3 regions of the Nesterenkonia sp. K-15-9-6 genome follow, and region 1 is predicted to be linked to each of the others. Evidence: predicted binding sites of a transcription regulator. Region 1 holds the regulator's gene; each other region holds the start of a gene.

Evidence for each region. The regulator HrcA, encoded in region 1, represses chaperone genes, less so after heat shock. The targets are predictions, from matches to a motif close to TTNGCACTCGNNNNNNNCGAGTGCNAA.
Region 2: a site for HrcA is predicted at 1,788-1,814, ahead of groL (chaperonin GroEL). Genes of this name have one in related genera too.
Region 3: a site for HrcA is predicted at 5,046-5,072, ahead of groES (co-chaperone GroES). Genes of this name have one in related genera too.

The regions. Positions count from the first base shown of each region.
Region 1 is NZ_JBQYEY010000001.1:36,453-42,963, reverse strand. Features, by position in the region: gene SD455_RS00180 (PhoH family protein) at 1-800, opposite strand, end outside; gene SD455_RS00175 (16S rRNA (uracil(1498)-N(3))-methyltransferase) at 793-1,605, opposite strand; gene dnaJ (molecular chaperone DnaJ) at 1,602-2,726, opposite strand; gene hrcA (heat-inducible transcriptional repressor HrcA) at 2,730-3,755, opposite strand; gene SD455_RS00160 (DUF3097 family protein) at 3,920-4,741, shown strand; gene SD455_RS00155 (DUF4870 domain-containing protein) at 4,876-5,337, shown strand; gene hemW (radical SAM family heme chaperone HemW) at 5,327-6,511, opposite strand, start outside.
Region 2 is NZ_JBQYEY010000015.1:21,006-27,516, reverse strand. Features, by position in the region: gene groL (chaperonin GroEL) at 1-1,561, opposite strand, end outside; gene SD455_RS10560 (LytR C-terminal domain-containing protein) at 1,855-2,436, opposite strand; gene SD455_RS10555 (DUF3263 domain-containing protein) at 2,597-2,899, opposite strand; gene SD455_RS10550 (uracil-DNA glycosylase) at 3,223-3,921, shown strand; gene SD455_RS10545 (threonine/serine exporter family protein) at 3,940-6,189, opposite strand; tRNA gene SD455_RS10540 (tRNA-Val) at 6,393-6,469, opposite strand.
Region 3 is NZ_JBQYEY010000002.1:130,351-136,861, reverse strand. Features, by position in the region: gene SD455_RS01865 (asparaginase) at 1-81, shown strand, start outside; gene SD455_RS01860 (sterol carrier family protein) at 102-464, shown strand; gene SD455_RS01855 (endo-1,4-beta-xylanase) at 561-2,330, opposite strand; gene groL (chaperonin GroEL) at 2,867-4,459, opposite strand; gene groES (co-chaperone GroES) at 4,520-4,816, opposite strand; gene SD455_RS01840 (YeeE/YedE family protein) at 5,129-6,430, opposite strand; gene SD455_RS01835 (sulfurtransferase) at 6,427-6,511, opposite strand, start outside.

The DNA of each region.
Region 1 (6,511 bases):
TGTTCGGCGGTGGTGTTCTGGGCCTCGTCGAGGATGATGAAGGAGTCGTTGAGCGTCCGGCCACGCATGTAGGCCAGCGGAGCCACCTCGATGATCCCGGACTCCATGAGCCGCGGGATCGACTCCGGGTCGATCATGTCGTGCAGCGCGTCGTAGAGAGGGCGCAGATAGGGGTCGATCTTCTCGTTGAGGCTGCCCGGCAGGAACCCGAGCCTCTCCCCCGCCTCGACGGCGGGCCGCGTGAGGATGATGCGGTTGATCTCCTTGGCCTGCAGGGCCTGTACGGCCTTGGCCATGGCCAAGTAGGTCTTGCCGGTGCCGGCGGGTCCGATCCCGAAGACCACGGTGGCCTCGTCGATCTGATCCACATAGGTCTGCTGGTTCGCCGTCTTGGGCCGGATGGTCTTGCCCCGGTGGGACAGGATATTGGTGGTGATCATCCGGGCGGAGGCTCCGGCCTGGTTCGCCCGCACCATGGTCGCGACCTGCTCGACGATCTCCTCGCCCACCGTGGTGCCGGAGGCCGCCAGGCTCTTGAGCTGCGAGAGGATCTCCACGATCTGCCGGACGTCCTGCTCGGGGCCCGCGACCGTGATCAGCTGGTCCCGCAGGCCGATGGACGCCGCCGGGCAGATGCCCTGGAGGATGCGGATCGCCAGATCCTGCGGGCCGAGGGCACGGAACATCGTGTCGGAGTCGGCGAAGTGCACCGTGCGTTCGATGCTGCCCACCGGAGAGGCCGCGGCGCCGGCGGCCACACCGGAGGTGGAGTCGGCGGGGGTGAAGGGAGTATCAGTCATCGGTGCTCAGTCTACTGGTGATGTCGTCGGGAGCTTCCTCGCGCTCCCACCTGCCCAGCAGCACCTGTACGCCGGCCAGGGCGGCCGGCCCTGCCGTCGACGAACGCAGCACAGTGCGCCCCAGGCGCGCCACCCGAGCACCTGCGGCGACCAGCCGCTCGATCTCGCCCCGCGAGATCCCTCCCTCCGGGCCCACCAGCAGATGCAGCTCCTCGACGTTGGAAGCATCGACGTCCTGCAGCGCGCCGGCCAGAGTGTGCTCGTCAGACTCATGGAGCACCACGACGGCCCGCCGCGGATCCGCGGCAGCTGCCGCCGCATACTGCGCGGTGGTGTGCAGCTGCTCCACCTCGGGGACGGCGGTGCGGCGCGTCTGCTTGGCCGCGGCCCGGACCGTCGAGACCCACTCCGCGTGCTTCTTCGCCTCCCGACCCGCCTTCCAGCGGGCCACGGAGCGCTCGGCCTGCCACGGCACGATCCGGTCCACGCCGAGCTCCGTGGCGGACTCGATCGCCTGCAGGTCCCGACGGTCCTTCGCCAGCGCCTGGACCAGCACAAGACGGGGACGCTCGTCGGGCTCTTCCTCGACGGCGGAGACCTCCACCGTCAGCACACCGGCCCCCGTCTCGACCACCGATCCGGTGACCCGCAGCCGGCGCGTGTCGGAGAGGTGGACCTCCTCCCCGACCTCGAGGCGCATCACCGTGGCCGCGTGGTGGCCCTCCGCGCCGTCGAGCCGGACGTGGTCGCCGCAGGAGACGCCGTCGAGCCGTCCCGGCGCCAGGTGGAACAGCGGAGCTGTCACAGGCTGTCCCAGGCCTCGCGGAGTTTGGCGAACATCCCCCGGTGCTCCGTGGTGGACTCCCCCAGCTCCTCGTCACGCTCGGCGGCCAGCTCACGGAGCAGCTCGCGCTGGCGATCAGTCAGCTTGGTGGGGGTCTCGACCTTCAGATGCACCTTCAGCGCACCGCGGCCGCCGCCGCGCAGGTGCGCGACACCGCGGTCCCGCAGCGTCAGCACCTCGCCCGACTGCGTGCCCGGCTTGACCTCGATCTCCTCGGTCCCGTCGAAGGTCTCCAGACTGACCGTGGTGCCGAGGGCGGCGGCCGTCATGGGGATGGACACGGTGGCGTGCAGGTCGTTCCCGCGTCGGGTGAAGACGTCGTGGGGCCGGACGTCCACCTCGATGAACAGGTCGCCGTGCGGCCCGCCGGCCAGTCCGGCCTCCCCTTCCCCGGCGAGGTGGATGCGGTTGCCCTTGTCCACGCCGGCGGGGATCTTGACCTTCAGCGTGCGGCGTTCGCGCACCCTGCCCTGTCCGTCGCACTCCTGACACGGGTCCTCGATGATGCTGCCGAAGCCGGAGCACCGGGCGCAGGCTTCGGTCTGCAGGACGGTGCCCAGGATGGAGCGCATGGGCCGCTGGACCTGGCCCTGACCGTGGCAGTCGGGGCAGGTCGTCGGGCTGGTCCCCTCCCGCGTGCACGAGCCATGGCAGACAGAGCACGTGACCGCCGTCTCGATCTCCACCTCCTTGGTGGTGCCGAACACGGCGTCCTTGAGATCGATGCGCACGCGGATGAGGGAGTCTTGGCCGCGCCGGGTGCGGGAGGCCGGACCCGAGGCTCCGGCGCCGAAGAACGTCTCGAAGATGTCGCTGAAGCCGCCGAAGCCCTGGCCCCCTCCCCCGAATCCGCCGCCGAAGGGCGACCGGCCGTTCTCGTCACCGGTGGCGTCATAGTTGCGGCGCTTCTCCGGGTCGGAGAGCACCTCATAGGCGCGTCCGATGAGCTTGAACTGATCGGCGGCGTCCTCCGAGGGGTTCACATCCGGATGCAGCCTGCGCGCCTTCTTCCGGTACGCCTTCTTGATCTCATCGGTCGACGCCTCTCGGCTCACGCCGAGCGCCTCGTAGTAGTCAGTCACTTCTCACCCTTCAGAGAGAATCCGGGACAGGTACCGTGCCATGGCTCGCACCGCCGACATGGTGGAGCCGTAGTCCATGCGTGTGGGCCCGACGACACCGAGCTTCGCGGCGTCGCCGCCGTCGCCGACCGCGTACTCCGCAGCGACCACCGAGGTCTCGGACAGCGAGTCATGGCTCGTCTCATGACCGATCCGCACGGAGAGGCCACGGCGGTCCTGCTCCATCTCGGTGAGCAGGCGCAGCAGGACCACCTGCTCCTCGAGGGCCTCCAGGACGGGACCGAGCGAGGGGCCCAGGTCGCGGTCAGACCTGGCGAGGTTAGCAGTGCCGGCCATGATGATGCGATCCACCCGTCCGGACTCCAGCACCGCCTCCACCGTGTGGGCGACGATCGCGAGGCTGGAGCGCAGCGACGGCTCGACCGAGCCGAGCAGGCGGTCCACCGGCAGCGGCAGCGCCGAGGCGGACCGGTTGTGGAGCTCCCCGGCGAGCCGCTGACCGAGCACCTGCAGCGAATCGTCGTCCACAGGCTCCGGCAGTGTGGCCATCCGCTGCTCCACCTTCCCGGAGGAGAGGATCACGACCACCAGCACCTTGAGCGGCCCCATGGACAGGACCTCGATGTGCCGGATGCGCGCCGTGGACTGCTGGGGGTGCTGCAGGACGGCGACCTGGTTGGTGAGCATGGCCAGCAGACGCACGGTCTGCTCCAGCATGGCGTCATGGTCGTCTGCGGCCTCCACCAGGGTGTCCATCGCGCGACGCTCGGCCCGCGACAGCGGACGGACCTCGGTGATGCGGTCCACGAAGAGCCGATACCCCTGGTCGGTGGGGATCCGGCCCGCGGAGGTATGTGGGGCCGCGATGAGGCCCTCGGCCTCCAGGAAGGCCATGTCATTGCGGATGGTGGCCGGAGAGACCTCGAGGTTGTGGCGATCCACCAGCGCCTTGGACCCGACAGGCTCCTGGGTCTGGACGTAGTCCTCCACGATCGCACGCAGCACCTGCAGGCGACGGGTGTCAGACATCGCTGGTCTCCTCTCCCGGCGGCGATTGGCACTCTCCTGCGACAAGTGCCAATTCTAGCGCGTGTCGTCGGGATCCGCCGAAGTCGGCGCCGCCGCTGCTAGGCTCCCGGGCTGTGACATCTCCTCACTTCCCCACCGACTGGTCCGCCTGGGGCCCCGCGGACATGGCCGAACGGCGTCGCGCCCAGTACCGTGAGGTTCCGCCGCTCCCCGCCGACCACGGCACCGTGGTGGAGGAGACCGAGTCGGGGTGGGTCGGTGCCGTGGTGGGTGTGGAGGCGGCCGGCGGCATCCGCGTGGTCCGCCTGGAGGACCGCCACGGCCGCAGCCGGGCCTTCCCACTGGGGCACGGGTTCCTGCACGACGGCGCCCCGGTGGAGCTGGTCCCGCCGAAGCCTCGCACCGCCCCGCAGGGCCCCCGCCGCACCGCATCGGGCTCGCTGGCTGTGGAGGGCGCCCGGGCACGAGTCGCCCGGGCCTCCCGGATCTGGGTGGAGGGCACCCATGACGCCGAACTGGTCGAGAAGGTCTGGGGCGAGGACCTGCGGCTCGAGGGAGTCGTCGTCGAACCTCTGCACGGCGCAGACGACCTCGTCGGGGCCCTGCGGGAGTTCGGACCGAGCCGGGACCGTCGAGTGGGTGTGCTGCTGGACCACCTCGTCCCGGGCTCCAAGGAGAGCCGCATTGCGGCCGAGGCCATGTCCATGCCGGGGGCGGCCGGCAACGTGACAGTACTGGGCCACCCCTATGTGGACGTCTGGCAGGCGGTGAAGCCCCAGCTCGTGGGACTTCAGGCCTGGCCCGACATCCCTCGGCACATCGACATCAAAGTGGGCACCCTCCAGGCACTCGGCTGGCCGCATTCCGGGCAGCGGGACATCGCCGCCGGCTGGAAGCGGATCCTGGGGACGGTCTCCAGCTACACCGACCTGGAACCGGCCCTGCTGGGACGGGTCGAGGAGCTCATCGACTTCGTCACCGGCTGACGCCTGCGCCCGGCGGCTCCGCGGGGGTGTCGCCGGCAGCCCACGTCCAGGAGGGGGCGGTAGAATCTGCCTCATCCGTGCAGGCCCCCCGGGTCCGCACGACCGCCATCCCACGAGCATCAGAGAGGGGCGCCGTGCCACAGTCCGAGCCGCCACATCCGCAGCAGCCGAACTCGGGCGACCGTCACCGGCCTGCGGACCGACGCCGCCAGCACGCCGGGGACTCCGAGCGCGTCGAGGGCTCCGCCGACGCGGCGCTGCCACTGACCCCTTCGGAGGACCGTCGCTGGGCGACGCTGTCCCACTTCGGCGGGCTCATGGGCTGCGTGCCGTCGCTGATCATCTACCTCGTGTTCCGGGACCGAGGTCCGTTCACCGCACAGGAGTCCAAGGAGGCCCTGAACTTCACCCTGCCGCTGACCGTGGTGATGCTCGTCTGCTACGTGCTGGCGCTGATCCCCGCCATCGGGTGGATCTTCGGACTGGCCGCCGTCTTCCTGTGGGTCGTGATGACGATCTCAGGTCTCGTGGCGGGCATCGAGTGCAACAAGGGTCGCCCCTACCGGTACCGGATGAACCTGCGCCTCATCCACTGAGGCGACGGGTCACCGCATCGGCCAGCAGGCGGCCCTGCAGCGTGAGCACCACCCGTCCGCGCGGGCTCCGTTCGTCCGGGTTCAACGGTCCCTCCTGCGCCAGCCCCTCGTGGACCAGGGCCCGCAGGACTCCGTCGTCGAGGCGTCGAGCCCCAGGCAGCGCCTCATGCTCGGCCACGTCGAGGCCCTCGGCGATCCGCAGGCGCAGCATCAGGTGCTCCAGCGCCTGTGCGTCGTCGTCGAGAAGCTCCCTGCCGTGGCCCGGGGTGATGCCCTGGTGGAGCCGCTGGGCGTAGGCGGCGGGGTGCTTGACGTTCCACCAGCGCAGTCCGCCCAGGTGGGAGTGGGCGCCCGGCCCCGCACCCCACCAGTCGGAGTCCCGCCAGTAGTTCAGGTTGTGCTGCGACCGGGTCGACTCATCCCGCGAGAAGTTCGAGACCTCGTACCACTGGTGTCCGGCCGCGCTCAGCAGCTCGTCGGTGAGCAGGTACTTGTCCGCATGGTCATCCGGATCCACATCGGGCAGCTCGCCGCGGCGGACCTTCGCCGCCATCGCGGTACCCTCCTCCACGATCAGCGAGTACGCCGAGACATGGTCCGGATCCATCGCGACCGCAGTCTCCAGGCTGGTGCGCCAGTCCTCCAAGGTCTCTCCCGGCGTGCCATAGATCAGGTCCAGGCTGACCTGAAGGCCCTGGCTCCGGACGGCGTCGACCGCACGGGTGACATTGGCAGGATCATGGGTGCGGTCCAGTGTGCGCAGCACCTTCGGCACCGCCGACTGCATGCCCAGACTCACCCGGGTGAATCCGGCCTCGGCCAATGTGGCGGCGGTAGCTTCGTCCACGGTGTCGGGGTTCGCCTCCGTGGTGACCTCCGCCCCCGGGGCCACCCCGAACAGGGACCGGGCGCGCTCCAGGATGCGGGCCAGGGACTCGGCCGGGAGCAGCGTGGGGGTGCCGCCGCCGAAGAAGATCGTGCGCAAGGGGCGCTCGGGCGCCCCGGAGCGTGCCAGCAGATCCGCGGCGAACTCCAACTCCCGGATCAGCGTCTCCGGGTAGGACTCCCGGGACGCACCCGGACCGAGGTCCTCAGCCGTGTAGGTGTTGAAGTCGCAATAGCCGCAGCGCACCGAGCAGAAGGGGATGTGCACGTACAGCCCCAGCGGCGCTGA
Region 2 (6,511 bases), on a different contig from region 1:
CGGCCACGACGGCCTCAGTGGTGAGGAAGAGGCTGGCGATGGAGGCCGCGTTCTGCAGTGCCGAACGGGTCACCTTCACCGGGTCGTTGACGCCGGCGGCCAGCAGGTCCTCGTACACGCCGGTGGCGGCGTTGAGACCGGTGCCGTCGGCCAGACCCTTGACCTTCTCGGCCACCACGCCGGGCTCGAGGCCGGCGTTGATGGCGATCTGCTTCAGCGGGGCCTCCACGGCGAACTTCACGATGTTCGCACCGGTGGCCTCGTCGCCCTCCAGGGACAGGGACTGGAACGCCCGGGCGCCGGCCTGGATGAGAGCGGCGCCACCGCCGGCGACGATGCCCTCGTCCACGGCGGCCTTCGCGTTGCGCACGGCGTCCTCGATGCGGTGCTTGCGCTCCTTGAGCTCCACCTCGGTGGCAGCACCGGCCTTGATGACGGCCACGCCGCCGGCCAGCTTCGCCAGGCGCTCCTGCAGCTTCTCGCGGTCGTAGTCCGAGTCGCTGTTCTCGATCTCGGCCTTGATCTGGGAGACGCGGCCGGCGATCTCGTCGGCGTCGCCGGCGCCCTCGACGATGGTGGTCTCGTCCTTGGTGACCACGACCTTGCGGGCGGTGCCCAGCAGGTCCAGGGTGGCGTTCTCCAGCTTGAGTCCGACCTCCTCGGCGATGACCTGGCCACCGGTGAGGATGGCGATGTCGGCCAGCATGGCCTTGCGGCGGTCGCCGAAGCCGGGGGCCTTGACGGCCACGGACTTGAAGGTGCCCTTGAGCTTGTTGACCACCAGAGCGGCCAGGGCCTCACCCTCGACGTCCTCCGCGATGACCAGCAGCGGCTTGCCGGACTGCATGACCTGCTCCAGGACGCCGATGACGTCCTTGACCGAGGAGATCTTGGAGTTCGCGATCAGGATGTACGGGTCCTCGAGGACCGCTTCCTGACGCTCGGCGTCGGTGACGAAGTAGCCGGAGAGGTAGCCCTTGTCGAAGCGCATGCCCTCGGTGAGCTCGAGCTCCAGACCGAAGGTGTTGGACTCCTCGACGGTGATGACGCCTTCCTTGCCCACCTTGTCGAGCGCCTCGGCGATCAGCTCACCGATCTGGTTGTCGGCGGCGGAGATCGATGCGGTGGCGGCGATCTGCTCCTTGGTCTCGATCTCCTTGGCGGACTTGAAGAGCTCCTCGGTGACCGCCTCGACGGCCTTGTCGATGCCGCGCTTCAGGCCCATCGGGTCGGCACCGGCGGCCACGTTGCGCAGGCCCTCCTTGACGAGCGCCTGGGCCAGCACGGTGGCGGTGGTGGTGCCGTCACCGGCGACGTCGTCGGTCTTCTTGGCGACCTCCTTGACCAGCTCGGCGCCGATCTTCTCGTAGGGGTCCTCCAGCTCGATCTCCTTGGCGATCGAGACGCCGTCGTTGGTGATGGTGGGGGCGCCCCACTGCTTCTCCAGCACGACGTTGCGGCCGCGGGGGCCCAAGGTGACCTTGACGGCGTCGGCGAGGCTGTTCAGGCCCCGCTCGAGGCCCCGGCGGGCCTCTTCGTCGAATGCAATGGTCTTAGCCATATCGGCACGTGTCCTTCCTGGACTGCGGGTGATGATGATTCAGACGTGTTCGCGTCAATCGGGTCGAACCTTGAGAGGTGCCCGCGACGGACGGCCGCACCCCCGCGTCACCGGGGGCGCATGGTTTCGGTGGCCTCACCTGTTCAGGTTCATCCCACTCGCCGCCGCAGGAGGCTGCACCCGTCACCGGGCTGGCAGTCTCCGGGGGAGAGTGCTAGCTCAATTTTTAGCACTCTGTGCAGGCGAGTGCAAACCCCTGAGGTGAGCTCCCGCCTGCTGCTGCGCGGCTGATCTCACTCGGCGAAATCGCCGTCGACCACGACGGCCACCGAACTCCACGCGCTGTTCTCCTCCACCCGCTCGATGCCGAGATTCTGCCCCACGTCCTCGGCGTGCTCCTCGGAGCCCGCCGGGTAGAAGACCACGGGGGTCTCGACGTCGTCGTAGGTCCACTCGGCCACGTAGGTGACGTTGTAGCCCATCTCCTCCAGCGTGGCCGCGGCCTCGGATTCGGCGCCCTCGTAGCCCAGGACCTGTACGGCCGCCTCGGTGTCCGCGGCGGTGCCGGTGGGCTCCTCCTCGGCACCCTCCTCGCCGTCCTCGGCGGCGCCGTCCTCGGAACCCTCGTCCTCGCCGTCGGACTCCTCCTGGGCCTGGTCCTGATCGGAGGCCTCGGTGTCGCCGTCGCGCAGGGTGGGCAGCACGAAGTAACTGACGACGCCGACCGTCAGGGCCAGAACCGCGAGCAGCCCGATCCACTTCAGGCCCCCGCCCCGGGAGCCCGTGGAGGCCTCGGCCGGAGCACGGTGCTTGCCGGCCTCGCCCTGCTGATAGGGAGGGACGTCGTCGAACTCGTCGTGCGGGAACTTGCTCATGGTGTGGCGATCCTCAGGCTGTGCGCGGACTGCGGACGGACGGTGAGGCGGACCGGAGAGCCCGGCCCGCTCGTGGCATCGGAGCTCAACATCCCGGAGCTCAACATCTCAGGGCTCGTCATCTCAGGGCTCGTGATCGCGGGACTCCTCATCTCGACGGTCACCGGCGGGAGGCCCGAGCCCGCTGCCGCGCGTCGCGTTGGCGGCGCAGGCGCTTGACGAGCATGGGGTCGTGGGCGAGGGCCGCCTCGGAGTCGATGAGCCGGTTGAGCAGCTGGTAGTAGGACACCGCTGAGATGCCCAGCTGATCGCTGATCGCCTGGTCCTTGGCCCCGGCGTACTTCCACCATTGGCGCTCCAGGGCCAGGATCTGCTGCTCCTGCTCGGTCAGTTCCCCGGCGTCAGACGGCGCGTCCGCGACCTCGTCACGGGTGACGGCTTCGGCCGAGCTGGCAGAGCTCATCGATGCCTCCTGATCTCGATTCGGGCCGATGCGCGACCGGCCCGCTGGTTCTGCGCCCATCCTACGGCCCGGAGCAGGCACGACGGCGCATATCACCCGCTGTGTGTTCGCTGCCACAGGGACGCCCGGCGCACGGCGGACTCTCTCCAGTCCGGCCGCGCCCCGCACGTCGAGGAGTCATTTCCCCGCGCATCACCCCCTGGGCAACGCGCGCAAGCTTCCTGAGATGCACCGGAAATCGCCTCCTGGATCCTCCGCGGACCACCTCCGGGCGCATGACGAGCGACCACGCACCTCCCAGGCACCCTCTAAGGTGGTGGCCCATGAAGCTCTCCGAGAACCTCGTCGCACCTCTGGAGTCCGGCTGGGAGCGGGCCCTGGCCGAGCAGGAGCCGCAGTTCGCCCGCGTCCGCGAGGAGCTGACCCGCCGCCGGGCCTCCGGCGAACACGTGCTGCCCGCCCCGGAGGCCGTGCTGCGCGCCTTCCGGCAGCCCTTCGACGACGTCCGGGTCCTGATCCTCGGCCAGGATCCCTACCCCACCCCGGGGCATCCGATCGGCATGTCCTTCGCCGTAGCCCCGGATGTGCGGCCGCTGCCCCGCAGCCTGCAGAACATCTTCCGAGAGCTGCATCAGGACCTCGGCATCGAGCCCGCTCCGCATGGCGATCTCACGGCGTGGAGCCGGCAGGGGGTGCTGATGCTCAACAGGGTCCTCACCGTCACCGCAGGCAGCCCGGGCTCGCACCGGGGCATCGGATGGGAGCAGATCACCGAGGCCGCCGTCCGGTCGCTGGTGGCCCGGGACACCCCGCTGGTCTCCATCCTGTGGGGCGCCGATGCGCGGCGCCTGCAGCCGCTGCTGAATGCGGGAGACCACACGGCAGTGATCACCAGCCCGCACCCCTCGCCGCTGTCCGCCCATCGAGGCTTCTTCGGCTCGCGGCCGTTCTCCCGGACCAACGACGCTCTGCAGCACCTGGGCGCGGCTCCGGTGGACTGGCGCCTGACCGCACCCGCCTGACCGCACCCGTCTGACTGCTCAGCGGCGTCGGCCGCGGGACCGCTCGTTGGACTGCAGCCCCGAGGTGAACGGACGCATCAGCACATCGCCGAGCACGATGCCGGCGGCGATGCCCAGGATGATGATCAGGGCGCTGAACAGCTCGGTCAGCCCGCCCATCATCGAGTCCACCAGGGTGACCTCGGGGTTGTCGAGAGCGATCTGATACATGCCCCGGAAGACCATGAGACCCGGGAGCATGAACATCATGCCCGGCACGGCGACCACCAGCTGCGGGGCGCCCATGCGCAGCGCCACCACACGGCCCAGCGCGCCGACCACCGTCGCGCCCAGGATCGGGGTCATCCGCTCCCCCAGCCCGATCAGCTCACCGGCATAGAACAGCAGGAAGCCCAGGGCCGAGACGGCACCGGTGGGCAGCAGCATCTTCCAGCGCGCCTGCTCCACGACGGCGGCGGCCATCGCGGCGACGAACACCAGCGCCACCAGCACGGTCGGATGGTAGATGCGGGTCAGCCCCACCGCCACCTCGATGTGCGGGGCACCCAGCAGGTCGGCCAGCACGACGCCGGCCATGATGCCCGCTGTCATCCCCGCGAAGGCGATCATCGCGGAGACCAGACGTCCGGCAGACGTGATGGGGAAGCCGTTGATCGCGTCCTGGATGGCGGAGACCACCCGGGCCGAGGGCAGCAGGATCATCAGCCCGCCGGCCACCACCATGGACGGAGTGATGGGCGCGTCCAGCATGAAGGCGCCCATGGCGATGAAGGTGGCCATGAAACCGCCGGCGGCCAGGGTGAAGAACTCCGGGACCCTCCAGACCGCCAGCTGACGGGTGATGCCCAGCACCACCAGGGTCGCGGCGAAGCCGAGGGCGGCGTCCAGAAGCGGGGCTCCGAGGAAGCTCGCGAACAGGCTGGCGAACAGAGCTCCGGCCAGGTTCACCATCCAGCGCGGATACGGCTTGGGCTCCCGGGTGATCTCCTGGAGCCGCTCGGCCGACTCGCCGCGGGTGAGCCGCCCGGAGATGATGTCGGTGACCAGCTCATGCACCGCGGCCAGGGCCTTGTAGTTCCGGGACCAGGAACGCACCACGCGCACCCGGGAGTAGGGGATCTTGCCGTCCGGTGCCCAGTTGAGGCTGATCGACTGGTTGGTGATGTCGACGTCGGTGTTCTTCATCCCGAAGGCCGCGGTGACCGCGATGATCGAGGTCTCCACCTCCAGGGCGCCGGCCCCGTACCGGAACAGCGCCTCCCCCAGGTCGAGGACGAAGGCGATCGTGGCCAGTTCGTCCGAGTCCACCGGCTGCTCGGCCTGACGGGGGTTCGCGTAGGGGGTGCCCACGAGCCGGTCCACCAACGGCACGGCCTGGGTGTGGGTCGTCTCGGCCCGCATGATGCGGCGCAGCACGTTCTGCGGCCGCACCTTCTGCTCGAACACGGAGCGGTCGAACAGCGGGGGCAGCTTCAGCTGGTCCGCCAGTTTCGTCCCTGCGGGGCGGAGCACGGAGCGACGACGGATCGGTTCGCTGGCGGGCGCGGCGGAGACCTCGTGCGGGTCCGCCGCCAGGGCGCGGTCGCCGGGGATCTGAGGCCCCAGCGCCTCGGTCTGGGCCCAGTCTCCGACGGGGGTCCACTCGCCGGTGGACACCCGGTCCGCAGGGCGCTCCGGGTGCCCCAGCTCCTGACGGGCTTCATCGAAGGTGTGCGTGTGGGGCCGCGGCAGCGGTGAGGTGGGAGGACCGGACTGGACGTGCTGACCGGGATGCCCAGGATGCCCGTGCTGGCCGAGGTCAGGGCTGTCGACCGGGGAGTCATAGAAGGCGTCGGGGGCGTACTCGTGGCGGACCGCCTCCACTTCGGCCTGGGCGGCTTCCTCCTGGGCACGCTCGGCCGCCTCGGCGTCGTATTCCTCCCATTCCAAGGTGGCCTCGGCCTCCCGGGAGGCCTGCCAGGAGGAGGCGATGCTGCCGGTCAGGGCACGGACGAATCCGGTGGAGGTGTCCTCCTCCTCGTCCTCGCCGGCGGAGGCTGGCCGCACCACCGGGATGAGGGTGACCTCGGCGTCGGGCTCGGAGATGACGGGGTCGATGGCCTCGACGGCGTCCGTGCTGGCATGGTGCTCCCCCAGCCCGTGCTGGTCGCCCGACGTCCCCGGCCCGCCCGACTCGTCCGGACCGGCCACGCCATCCGTCCCGCAGCGGGCCTCGTCCTCGTGCGGCTGGACGTCGCGGGTGCCCCTGCGGCCCTGCTGAGCTGCCACTGCCCCTCCCTTCAGGATGTCTCGGATCGTCTCCCAATCTACGCGGTGGGGCTCGCGGCGGGGTCGAGCGCCCGAGGCGTCGTGGGGGTCCTGGACCCGCCGATCGCCGATCGGGACGATCTGGAAGCGGGCGACGGTACAGAACCGCCCCGCCGGTCGCCGGCCAGAGTGGCGGCGGCCCGACAGGGCGGTGTGCTGCGAAATGGTGGATCCGAATGGACTCGAACCATCGACCTCTCGCGTGTGAAGCGAGCGCTCTAACCATCTGAGCTACGGATCCGTGCGTGATCTCGCCGGCATTCAGCCTGCCTGCGAGCGCCAG
Region 3 (6,511 bases), on a different contig from region 1:
ATCCGGCCGATCACCGGCGGCGTCGACGAGGCCCAGGTGGGCAGCATCCGACTGTCCCACACGGTGCTCGACCGGCTCTGACGCGGCGGTCCGGGAAATCGATGGCACGACGACGCATCACCGCTGAAGCCGGGACGGCCGCACTGCGCCGGTGGGCTGAGGCCGGCGACGCCGATCGGCGCACCGTGGCCACGGCCGTCCGGTATCTGCTGGAGGAGCTGGCCGAGCGCGCCCCGGGGAACTCCGTGGAGGTCCGGGTGCCGCCCTTCGGCGTCACCCAGTGCGTGGAGGGGCCGACCCACACCCGCGGAACCCCGCCGAACGTCGTCGAGCTCGACGCCGCCACCTGGCTGGCGCTGGCCGTCGGCCGGCTGAGCTGGGATGAGGCGCGAGCGGAGGGCCGGATCTCCGCCTCCGGCATCCGCGCGGACCTGACCGAGGTGCTGCCGCTGGTGCACAGCTGAACCCACCCCTCACGTGGAGAGGGTGCGCCTCCGCCCGAATGACGCCCTGCGGCGGCTCAGTGCGGCGGAGACGCACCCTCTCAACGAGGCTGGTGATCAGTTCCGGCCCGGCGTGCCCTGGCCCGGACGGTCATCACCGTGGGGCGGACCATGGCCGGGGCGCTCGTCGTGGTCGGGCGGACCATGGCCGGGGCGATCATCTCCGCTGGGCGGGCCGTGGCCCGGGCGGTCCTGGCCGGTCTCGTCCTCGTCGAGGCCTTCGGGCCAGTTGACCAGCAGCTCGTCATCGCCGTCGTCGTCGACCTTCTCCACCGTGATCGAGTTGATCGTGTAGGCGCTGCCGCCTCCGCCGCCGCGCACGGCGATGTTGCCGATGAGCCCGTCGGCGGGCTCGGTGCCGTCCATCGTGAACTCGGTGACCAGGTCATACGTCCCCATGTTCACCAAGCCGCGGTTGAAGTAGGCCGGAATATGGGAGGCGACCTCGGAGGCGGAGTACTGGTGATCGTTCACCGCGGCGCCGTCGCCGGAGGTGTAGCCGCCGTTGGACTCATCATGGATCCATCGGATCCTCACCGATGTGGTGCCTGCCGGTGTGACGGTGACCGTGAGGCGGTAGGTGGCGTCGGGCTCGGGATCGAAGGCGACCTGGCCGTCCTCCCCAGCGGTCGACCATGGCCACTGGGAGGAGTCGTTCCCGAGGATGATGTTCGCTCCGGTGTATCCATCCCCGTGCTCCGCGTGGTAGACATGCACGCCGTCGATCGGGTCGTGCCCGTCGTCGTAGTCCGGTTCGATCCATTCGTGCTCCGCAAGGAACTCCTCGGGCCAGAGGATGCCCAGCAGAGCCTTCTTCGCGTGACCGTCGACGTCATAGGGCATGGCGTACTCGCCGCCTCGCCAGCCTTCCATGACGTCGCGGACCCCGGCGAGCTTCACTGTTGAGATGACCTTGGGGTTGTCGGTGGTGTTCCCCGGGCCGATCGCATAGTCCCGGAAGATTCGGAACAGCTCCGCATACTGGACGCCCTGGTTGTTCTCCTTGACCTCGTCGAACTCCCCCGGAGGCACCCCGACGTCCATCTCGGTGATGTGGATCTCCACCCCGGGCAGAGTGGCGAAGAGCTGGATGTTCTCCTCGACATCGCTGACGTCCGTGTTCAGACCGTAGTGGCCCTGCATGCCGATGACCTCGATCAGCTGCTTCCCATCCGGTCGAAGGCCTTCATGGGTCTCGTTGATCTCCCGGACCATGTCATGGACCACACGGGCCTTGTCCGGGTTGTTCAGGCCGAAGTCGTTATAGGTGAGTTTGACGTCCCATCCGTTCTCATCCACCACCTCGGCGGCTTTGAGGAACGCCATCTCCACCCAGTCAGGGCCGAGGGCCGGATACCAGCCCTGGCCGGTGGTCAACGACGCTCGCCAGTCGGAAGGATCCGCGCTCTCGATCGCCTCATTGACCACGTCGATCGCTTGGAGGTCTTCCCCGAAGTGTCCGAGGACCTCTTCGATGTGGGTCTCCAGGTTCTCCTGCGCCACTGCGGGGTCGTACTCGCCGGGCTGTCCGTAGCGGGCCGGGGGTGCGTCCCACATCCACGACGGCGTCTGGGAATGCCAGGCCAGCGTGTGCCCGGAGAAGAGCAGGTCCGGGTTGTGCTCCGCGTGCTGGGCCATGGCTGCCTCAGCGTTCTCGAATGTGAAGACGCCCTTCTCCGGCTGAGTGCTCTCCGGTTTCATCTCATTGCCCGGCGTGTAGGAGGCGTAGTTGTAGATCAGTCCTTCCATCTCTCCGCGCCCGAAGATGCCGAAGTGGAAGTAGTCCTCGTACTGATCCTTCAGGGCGGGGTAGTTCTCATAGGGCATGCCGGTGGGTGGCAGGTCGCTCTCTGGAGCTGCCTCCGCGGGTTGGTCCGGCGAACCGATGAGGGAAGCGCTTGCCAAAAGTCCGACGAGGGCCGCCGCTCCGAGGAGTCGGAGGGGCCGTCGTCGCGGTGGTCTGTCTTCGGCCTGTGGATGGTTGTGATGCCGCGGGATGGGCATGGGACTCTCTCCGTCAGTATCGGTGAGGCCGGGAGAACTGCCTCGCGTCCATTGGAATACGCTTTCCATCTCCCTGCGTTGAACCTACTGTGGCCTGGCTCACATTTCAAGGGTCTCGAAAAACAAAATCGTGTCAATGGAGTCGGGACAGCGAGAGAGTGCTCTCCGAGCTGGTCTGCGCGGGGCCCGAGCGCGCGTGAGTTGGTCTGGAGTTGTGGGTACTCGACTCGATCGAGTCGAGTACCCAAAACTCCAGACCAACTCAGCGCAGAGAGCCCGTGGACAGAGAAGGGGCCCTGGCCCGTCGGGTGACGTGGCCAGGGCCCCTGTCTCGGCAGAGGGATCTCAGCGTGCGGAGATCACTCCTCCTCGTCGTCCTTCTTCTCGACGACGAGCGTCTCGGTGGTCAGCACCAGCGCCGCGATGGAGGCGGCGTTCTGCAGGGCAGAGCGGGTGACCTTGACCGGGTCGATGACGCCGTCGGCGATCAGGTCGCCGTAGACGCCGGTCTTGGCGTTGAAGCCGTGGTTCGGCTCCAGGTCCGCGACCTTGGAGGCGACGACGAAGCCGTCCTCGCCGGCGTTCTGGGCGATCCAGCGCAGCGGCTGCACCAGCGCCCGGCGGACGATGCCCACCGCAGCGGCGGCGTCGCCCTCGAGCGCCTGGACGTTCGTGTCCTCGTCCAGGGCGGACAGCGCGTTGATCAGCGCGGTGCCACCGCCGGCGACGATGCCCTCCTCGAGCGCGGCACGCGTGGAGGACACGGCGTCCTCGATGCGGTGCTTGCGCTCCTTGAGCTCCACCTCGGTGGCCGCACCGACCTTGATGACGCCGATGCCGCCGGCCAGCTTGGCCAGCCGCTCCTGCAGCTTCTCACGGTCCCACTCGGAGTCGGTCGCGTCAGCCTGCGCCTTGATCGTGGCGGCACGGGCCTCGACGTCCTCCTTCGAGCCGGCGCCGTCGACGATGGTGGTGTTGTCCTTGGTGACGGTCACGCGGCGTGCGGAGCCGAGCACCTCGGTGCCCACCTGGTCCAGCTTCAGACCGAGGTCGGGGGAGACCACCTGGGCGCCGGTGAGGATCGCGATGTCCTCCAGCATGGCCTTGCGGCGGTCGCCGAAGCCCGGAGCCTTGACAGCCACAGCGTTCAGGGTGCCGCGGATCTTGTTCACCACCAGGGTGGAGAGCGCCTCGCCCTCGACGTCCTCGGCGATGATGAACAGCGGCTTCTTGGACTGCAGCACCTTCTCCAGCAGCGGCAGGAACTCCTGCATGTTGGAGATCTTGCCCTGGTGGATGAGGATCTGGGCATCCTCCAGCACGGCCTCCTGACGGTCAGCGTCAGTGACGAAGTGCGGGGAGAGGTAGCCCTTGTCGAACTGCATGCCCTCGGTGATGTCGAGCTCGGTCGACGTCGTGGAGGACTCCTCGATGGTGATCACGCCCTCGGTGCCCACTGCGTCGAAGGCGCGGGCGATGAGCTCGCCGACCTCGTCGTTCTGGGCGGAGATCGCGGCGACGTGGGCCACCTGGGGGCCCTCGACGTCGCGGGCGTTGGTCTTCAGACGCTCGGTCACCGCGGTGACGGCGGTCTCGATGCCGCGCTTGATCTCACCCGGAGCGGCACCGGCGGCCACGTTGCGCAGGCCTTCCTTGACCAGGGCCTGGGCGAGCACGGTGGCGGTGGTGGTGCCGTCGCCGGCGACGTCGTTGGTCTTGGTGGCGACCTCCTTGGCGAGCTGAGCGCCGAGGTTCTCGTAGGAGTCCTCGACCTCGATCTCGCGGGCGATCGTGACGCCGTCGTTGGTGATGGTCGGTGCGCCCCAGGACTTGTCCAGGACGACGTTGCGGCCCTTGGGGCCCAGCGTCACCTTGACGGTGTCGGCGAGCTTGTCGATGCCGGCCTCGAGTGCCTTCCGGGCGGCATCGTCGAACTCAAGCTGCTTTGCCATATGAGTTGCTTCCTTTGCGAGTCAGATGCGGGTCTCGAGAGGTGTGCGGAGGATCCGCGATCACTTCTCGACGACAGCCAGGACGTCGCGGGCGTTGAGGACGAGGAACTCGTCGCCGCCGACCTTGACCTCGGTGCCGCCGAACTTGGAGTAGATGACGACGTCGCCCTCGGCGACGTCGACCGGCACGCGGTTGCCCTTGTCGTCGACACGGCCCGGGCCCACGGCCACGACCTCGCCCTCCTGGGGCTTCTCCTTGGCGGTGTCCGGGATCACCAGACCGGAAGCGGTGGTCTGCTCAGCTTCCAGGGGGCGGACAACAATACGATCCTCGAGGGGCTTGATGGAGACTGACACGTCAGTACTCTCCTTTGCGTGATGTCGAATCGGGTCTGTTCACAGGCCCGGGCCGCGCGTCGTGTGACGCCGACGCCGTGCCCCAGGCCGGGGTTGTTGCGCGCCTTGGGAGTGACCGATCCGTCGTCGCGGTGCCGGACGGCGCCCCTTCAGGCCTTCGGCGCCGGTGACGCCGACGCCGCATCAGCACTCGATGGCCTCGAGTGCCAACACAAACTTTAGGACGGCCTTAGCACTCGGTCAAGCAGAGTGCTAAGGCCGTCCCTGTGACGTGCCGGACTGCGGGTCCGTGGCCTTCCCTGAGGGACCTGCTCAGCGGTACACCCCAGGGTTGGCGCGGCGATGCAGCCCAAGCTTGAACCCGACGCCGGCGGCGACGACCACGGCCGCGCCGAAGACCCAGCCGGAGAGCGCCATCGCCTGGGTCCCGGAGAGCAGTACGCCGATGGTGCAGCCCAGCCCGATCATCGAACCCCAGCCCAGCAGGACTCCGCCGATCACCGCGGTGAGCGAATTCCAGCCGGTCAGCGGCTCCACCTTGACCCGGCGCCCCGGCAGCGCGGCGGCCAGCGAGGCCAGCACGATGCCGGCGATCAGCCACCCGTTGGTGGTGATGGTGTGCACCACCACCGCCACGCAGCCGGCGAGGCGCTCGTCCAGGCCTGGCATGAAGTTCGGCAGCAGCCCGGCGGCGTCCATGCCGGTGCGGGTCAGTGAGGAGATCTGGCTGGTCACGCCCAGCGGCTGGTCCTTGTAGTAGGCCAGCACGGCCAGGATCCCGACGGCGGCACCGGTGGCCAGCGCCGGCCAGCGCTTGAAGAACACGAGGCGGCGGACCTCGGTGGCGTCGACCACGCGGTCCCCGCGGCCCGTCACCGGCGGGTTCCACCGCAGCAGCCAGATCCCGAGTCCGACCAGCACGCCCAGCTGCAGCACGACCGCGGTGGTGTAGCCGCCGCCGGCGGGCAGCCAGGGGACCGGCGCCCCGGCGATGAACCCGGAGTACATGGTGTCCCAGGAGAGGAATCCCGCGCCGAAGCCCAGCACGACGCCGACCAGCGCCGGCAGGGAGCGCAGGTGCCCTTCGGGGAGCCGATACAGGTGCCCGGCGATGCAGCCCCCGGAGATCACCATCCCGAGTCCGAAGGCCAGGCCGGCGATCACCAGCGCCAGGGAGACCGGGGCGATGTGGGCGTCCGAGGGAATGGTGCCCCCGGTGGGGTTGGACACACGCATGGAGAAGACGACGGCGTAGCCGATCATCCCCACGGCGATGGAGACCAGCACGGCGTAGAGTCCGCGCGAGTTCCCCTTCTCGAAGAAGTCACGGAACACGCAGAAGAAGCAGTAGCGGCCGCGTTCGAACAGGATGCCGAGGCCGGCACCGATCAGCAGGGCGAAGGCGGCGTTCGACCCTCCCAGACCCTCGCCGTCGGTGACGGTCAGCCAGCCGGCCAGTCCGAGCAGCAGCGCTGCGATCGCGAGCGCGACGGATGTGCGCACCGTGTCCGCCCGGGTCCAGCCCAGGGGACGGTCGGCACGGACCGAGACGGAGCCCGGTCCGCCGGAGTGGCGGACGGGCTCCGTCGAGGTGGTCTCAGCGGTGGCGCTCACGAGCCGCCGCTGCCCCACAGGCCGGCGCGCTGGTCGGTGTTGTTGGCCACCGGCACGCCCACCGAGTTGCCCCACTCGGTC